2 regions of the Rossellomorea sp. FM04394 genome follow, and region 1 is predicted to be linked to the other one. Evidence: riboswitches for the same ligand, from Rfam matches in the RefSeq annotation. Region 1 holds a riboswitch; the other holds the start of a gene.
What was found. Region 1 has a riboswitch for S-adenosylmethionine ahead of ACCB35_RS18825 (homoserine dehydrogenase). Riboswitches for the same ligand answer to the same signal wherever they lie in the genome.
Positions count from the first base shown of each region.

Region 2: another riboswitch for S-adenosylmethionine. It lies ahead of ACCB35_RS21500 (sugar ABC transporter substrate-binding protein); the one in region 1 lies ahead of ACCB35_RS18825 (homoserine dehydrogenase).

Region 1 covers NZ_CP168654.1:3,717,376-3,720,798, forward strand. The annotation lists gene ACCB35_RS18820 (aspartate kinase) at 1-649, opposite strand, end outside; gene ACCB35_RS18825 (homoserine dehydrogenase) at 811-2,058, opposite strand; SAM riboswitch class I at 2,218-2,328, opposite strand; gene ACCB35_RS18830 (DUF2254 domain-containing protein) at 2,633-3,423, shown strand, end outside.
Region 2 covers NZ_CP168654.1:4,301,579-4,305,001, forward strand. The annotation lists gene ACCB35_RS21495 (sugar ABC transporter ATP-binding protein) at 1-613, opposite strand, end outside; gene ACCB35_RS21500 (sugar ABC transporter substrate-binding protein) at 630-1,715, opposite strand; SAM riboswitch class I at 1,811-1,917, opposite strand; gene ACCB35_RS21505 (CTP synthase) at 2,256-3,423, opposite strand, start outside.

The DNA.
Region 1 (3,423 bases):
TAATGGCTCTTGGATGCAGGACACCTGCTCCCATGGTGGCCAAGCGTAACATCTCCTCATAGGAGAGAGTATCAATTTTCGATGCCCGGGGAACGACTCGTGGATCCGATGTATAAACACCATCCACATCTGTATAGATATCACATCTTACGGCTTTTAACGCCGATGCAAGAGCAGCTGCCGTCGTATCCGAACCGCCCCTCCCTAATGTGGTGACCTCTCCTTCTTTGGTAATCCCTTGAAAGCCGGCTACTACGACGATTCGTCCGTCTGATAACTCCGAGTTGATCCGCTCGGTATCAATCGAGGTAATCTTCGCATTCCCATATACTCCGTCCGTTTGGATACCCGCCTGCCTCCCTGTCAGGGAAACTGCTTCGATTCCCTGATGCTCGAGGGCCATTGTCAAAAGGGAAATCGTCACCTGCTCCCCAGTACTTAAGAGCATATCCATTTCTCTCTTGCTTGGCTCTGTTGCAAGTTCCCCTGCCAATTTCACGAGGGTATCCGTCGTTTTATTCATAGCTGAAACCACTACAACAACGTCATGCCCCTTTTCTTTTTCCTTCAAGACATGGAAGACCATCCGTTTGATTCGATCTGTAGAACCAACAGAGGTTCCACCAAACTTTTGAACAATAATACTCAAGTGATCCCCCTACTTTCTATCAGACCTTTTTTTTGAAGCTGTTTTTATTTTCACTTATCCTGTAGTGGCTGCTTTCCGCTCCAAACAACATCGTGATAAACATTCTCTTAAAGAAATTTCCTTTAAACAACGATCGGTATGATACTTGCTAAATACTCTTTTTATAAAACGGCAGCGCCAGTTTTCACTTTATTTTCCAACGGAATTTCTTTTAGAATAGAAACGGCTTGGATATGATCATGTGTCCTTAGAAGAGTTTGAAGTGTGTCTTTGCTGCCTTCAACAAAAACATACAAGTGATCGTCCAGCTGAATGCGATCCTTTAGTGTAAACGATGGGATCCAACTTTGATAATCTTCATTTTCGCGGATTCTCAGAACCCATTGGTGGCGGTTCTCTTCATGAACTTCCCCAGAGCTCGCTGTGCTTTGTGCAGAGTCCGTATACTTCCGTTCTATCAGTGAAAGAAAATCCTCTACCATGGCGCTTCCGGTAGGTAATTTACCGGCACCGGGACCGAGCAGGGTGACCCTGCCTACAAGACTGCCCTTGAGTGAGACGGCATTTTCCACATCCTCCACGCCGTAAAAAGGATGGGTGTCATGGACAAGGATCGGTTCGACTTCACCCTTGATGTGATTGAATGAATCCCGTTCCAGGGAGCCTACATGCTTAAATCGCAATCGAAAAGATTCCGCTGCTTGAAGCCATTCTGCTGTCAGGTGTGATATTCCTTTTCGTCTGATATCCTTCCAATCCGGCTGTTTGCCAAAGGCGGTTTGACTTAGAATGAGGAGTTTATAAAAAGCATCATAACCTTCAATATCACTGGTCGGATCAGCTTCAGCATACCCCTTTTCCTGCGATTGCTTTAATGCTGTCTCAAAGGAAATTCCACGTTTTCTCATTTGCGATAAGATGAAATTGGACGTCCCATTCAGGATCCCTTGAATCCGCTCGATCTCATTCACCTTAAGAAGCTGCCTGATACTCCCGATTACGGGAATTCCTCCGGCTGTCGTCGCTTCAAAACCGATGGATACCCCATTATTCCTCGCCTTTTCCAATAGATCCGGACCATATTTAGCAAACATCGCTTTATTGGCGGTTACAATATGAATTCCCTTCTCAATGGCTTGGGTTAAATACGTATGACCCGGTTCTTCACCTACTATTGCTTCAAATATCACATGAAGATCAGGGATATCCAAGATTTCTTGAAAATCCGTTGTTACTTTAATGGACGAATCGATGCTCCGTTTTTTAGCGGGATCCTTAATAAGGATGGCCCTTATCTTTACATCTTTCCCCAGGATTTCCCTCATTCTTTCCTGATGGGTATCAATGGCTTCACAGACTCCTTGCCCGACTGTTCCAAACCCCAGAAGTGCCACATTTATCGTTGACATGCTTCAGCCTCCTTTATCACATTTTTTCATTTTCAGACTAGCTTGGTTCATTCCTTTGAAGCTCCACTTAGGAATCACTTAGAATAATGTGGGAAAGAAAGAGGGTATACAGAAAAGCCCTCTTCTTTTTAAGAAGAGGGCTTTATGAGCATGCTCCTCCCCTTATCTTCCAGATCCATATAGAATCTGTAGGAATTGGCACCTTTACAGTCTGATCCTGTAGGTTGCCGGGCTTCATCGGGCCTATCCCTCCGCCGCTCTTGATAAGAGATATATCGTTTGTTTTGGTATTACTTGCTATTTGAGTATGAATTGGATTATATAGGGGATTCATTCCTTCGTCAATACCATTTTTGTTATTTTTAAAAAATTCTTTCTAATGTGACGAGAGAGGGGAATTCCTATTGGTTTACTTAAGATTGAGCTCCTTCTACGAGCCTATTAATCTAATTTACAGAGAGACGTTTTAACATGATCTGGCAGGGAAAACTAACCCATATCTCTTTATTTGAAAGGAACCGAATCTATTATGCTCAAAAAAATGCTTCCCTTATCCATCAGAAAATATATGCTCATGTCAAAACGGCAACGAATGCGTGAGATTCGACTGAACATTTGGTATATGCCGTTCTTTTATATTTGTTTCTCCATACTCCTTGTCGCTCTCACTCTCTACTTAGATCTGTATGCAGACATTTCTCAGTACACATATGGTTTCCTAAGTATGGATGCCGCTGTTACACGCATGCTTGTCAGTACACTCATCGGGGCCATTCTCACACTCAGTGCTTTCACGCTGAATTCGCTCCTTGTAGTACTCACGATGTTCAGTGGTCAATTTTCACCCAGGATGCTCCTTGATTTCATTTCGGACAAACAAACGCAGCACGCCCTTGGAATTTTCAATGGCAGTTTTGTTTACGTACTGCTCCTCTTTCTTTTTATCGGAAATTCAAAGGAAGAATTGTTTGTTGCTGCCCCGACCATGACGATCGGACTTGCATTCCTTACTGCCGTCACCTTTATCTACTTTATTAACCATGCCTCTACCTGGATGCAGGTACACAATATTACGTACAATATGAAGCAGGTTTCTGAAGTGATGATCAATCAAACGCTGAAACATGACTTAGAAGCCCACCGAACTAAAAATGCCGGGGATATCATGGAGCATCATAAGAAAAATATTGTTCATGTGAAGTCAAGAGAGTCGGGATATATACAGTTGATCGATTTTCATGGAATGATTGAAGCGGCCAAAAGAGATCAACTTGTCATTCAGCTCCACCATAAAGTCGGGGATTATGTTTTGGCAGGGAATGAATTGATGAGCATTTGGGGACCTGAGACCGAAGATATTTCCAC
Region 2 (3,423 bases), 580 kb from region 1:
GCCTGTGAGAGATGAAAATGATCCCTACTCTCTCTTTCTTTAAATCTTCTATGACACGGAATAATTTCTCTGTCTCGGAAGAGCTTAAAGGGGCCGTTGGTTCATCTAAAATCAGTACTCTCGCTTTTTGAAGCAGGCTCCTGGCAATGAGGACCAGCTGTTTTTCAGCGAGACTTAAGCGTGACGCAGGCTGCCCAAGGGGGATGGTTTCTGCCCCGATCCGTCTAAGCGCCTCCAACGCTTCTTTCTTTAATGACTTCTTGGTGATAAAAAAGGAGCCTTTTTGTGAAAACTGATCAAGGACGATATTTTCGGCTACAGAAAGTTCAGGGACAATGGCCGTGTCCACTTCCTGGTACACGCAGTGGATGCCATGCTCCTTCGCTTCTTTCGGAGATTGATAGTCTCTTTTTTCAGAGTGAAGGATGATGTCTCCGCTGTCTTGCAAATAGGCTCCCGATAAAATCTTCATCAGTGTACTTTTTCCTGCACCATTCGCCCCCAACAGGGCATGGACCTCCCCCTCTTTCACATCGAAGCTTGCAGTCTTAAGGGCTTTCACTCCTGAGAAGGTTTTATTGATATTAATCATTTCCAACAGTGGAGACGTCATCTCTTCTAACTCCTTTCTACTCTGTGAACGATCCTTCAAGCTTTTTCAATTCATCTGTATAGCCTTGCTCACTTGCTCCCCAGCCATCTACATGCTCGTGCAATTGATCTGTGGTGATCGTTTCTTCAGGCAATGCTTCTTTTTCAATAAAGACCGGCTCAAGCTTTACTTTCTCAGGCGTTTCTTCGCCATTTAGCTTTTGATATAAGAAACGGACCTGTACACGGCCGATATCTTTCGGGTCGACCGCTGCCGATGCCACCCACGGGCTTCCATCTTTTTGGATGATTTGGAGGTCCTCATCACTCATATCGATACCATATACTTTGATTTCATCTCTCCCTGCCGCTTCGATTGCCCGAACGGCGCCTTTTGCAAATTCATCCCAAGCAGCCCAGACAGCATCGATGTCACCTTTGTTCGGATACTGTTTCAATATGGCCTCCATTTGAGCCTGTGTATCCAGTGCTGTATTCTGGGTAGCCGCTCCAAATGCTGCCACTTCTTTAATATCAGGATTTTTTTCTAAAAATTCCTGATATGCCACCTGGCGTCTTTCCATCGGGGCAAAGCCTGCAACCCAAATCTTCACGATCTCACCTTTGCCGCCAAGTTCATCTGAAAGCTTCGTCAAGGTTTGTTCAGCCATTTGCTGATCGCCTTGCTCGAGGACCGTCACCCCTTCTGAAGCAACATCCGCATCAAATACGACAACGGGAATGTTTTGTTCCTTCGCCTTTTCCACCCCTGATTGCAGCGCTTCTTTCGTACCATGATCGATGAGGATCCCATCAAATTTTTGATTGATGGCCGCATCCAGGTTGGAAGACATTTTTGCCAGATCTCCTTCAGATGTAAACACTTGAACTTTACCGCCAAACTTCTCTACCTGCTCTTTGACACCTTCTATGTATTGAGCGGAAAATGTCCCTAAATTGATCTGCATAATAAGGGCGATCTTTTTATTGGCCAATGGATGATCGGACACTGCTTCCTCCTTTTCTCCACTATCCGCGTCAGCCTCCTGTGATACCTTTGGCTGACAAGCCACCAAACTGAAAATGAGTGCGAGTAATACGAGTAATGATGCCGTTTTTTTCATCTTTCTTTTCTCCTCCCGAGGTCATATGCCTCAATTTTTCAAATAAAAAAACCCCTTTTCCCAAGAGAAAAGAGGTTTATGTATAAATAAACGTACTCTTATCACTCAGGAAATTCTTCCTGCAGGTCTTAGCACCTTTCCGTGTGTACGGTAGGTTGCCGGGCGTCATCGGGCCAGTCCCTCTGCCAACTCTTTATAAGAGATTATGAAATTTTATTGTGTTCGATTTTGCTATAATCGCTATATTAACGATATGTGGGAATATTGTCAATATTCTTTTTAGGGAATTTTCTATAGAGGATTAAAGAGGGTAGAGCGAAATTTGTCACTATTTGTAGAACGGTCGATATCGTGAAAATTAGGTTGATAAATTGAAAATACGGTTGATAAATCCGATTAACGGTCGATAATTTTGGATTTCGGTTGATAAATCTCAATAACGGTCGATAAATCCCGATTCCCCTTAAAAATCGGCCACCCCAACCCTATATAACAAAAAAACCGCCCTCCCAAACCAGGGAGAGCAGTTCCAAATAAATCTTATTTCTCACCATACGCAAGTGACGCTTCCACGAAGTCTCTGAATAGAGGCTGCGGGCGTGTCGGGCGTGATGTGAATTCAGGGTGGAATTGAGATGCGACGAACCATGGGTGGTCGCTTAGCTCGATGATTTCCACTAGACGGCCATCCGGGCTTGTGCCTGAGAAGATGAAGCCGGCTTTTTCCATTTGCTCACGGTAGTGATTGTTGAATTCGAAGCGGTGGCGGTGACGCTCGTAAACCACTTCTCCATCGTAGGCTGCATAGGCTTTTGAACCTTTTGTCAGCTTACACGGATAGAGACCAAGACGCAGTGTCCCGCCTAGATCTTCGATATCCTTTTGTTCTGGTAAAAGGTCGATGACCGGGTATGGCGTTTCAGGATTCAGCTCAGCCGAGTGAGCTCCTTCAAGACCAAGAACATTACGTGCATATTCTACGGATGCAAGCTGCATACCAAGGCAGATTCCAAGGAAAGGAACCTTGTTTTCCCGGGCATATTGAGTCGCAGCGATTTTCCCTTCCACTCCACGGTCACCGAAACCGCCTGGTACAAGGATTCCATCTACGTCTGCAAGTTTTTCTGCTACGTTTGCGTTGTCGATGAGCTCAGAGTTCAACCATCTTACTTCGATGTCGCTATCGAAATGATAGCCGGCGTGACGAAGGGCTTCTACTACTGAGATATACGCGTCCTGTAATTCAACATATTTCCCTACCAAGGCGATTCTTGTTTTACGAGACAGGTTTTTCACGCGATCAACGAGTTCATTCCACTCTGTCATATCTGCTTCGTGGCAGTTCAGCTTCAAGTGCTGACATGTGATTTCATCAAGCTTTTGATCCTGTAGCGCAAGTGGCACAGAGTATAGTGTATCTGCATCCATTGCCTCGATTACAGCATTTTTATCAATATCACAGAATAACGCGATTTTGTCTTTCATGTCTTGAGTCATTGGCATTTCTGTACGCACGACGATGACATTTGGCTGGATACCAAGACTGCGAAGCTCTTTTACGCTATGCTGAGTCGGTTTTGTTTTCATTTCACCCGCTGCTTTAATGTAAGGTACAAGCGTACAGTGGATATACATCACATTGTCACGGCCTACGTCGCTCTTGATCTGGCGAATCGCTTCAAGGAATGGCAGGGATTCGATATCCCCG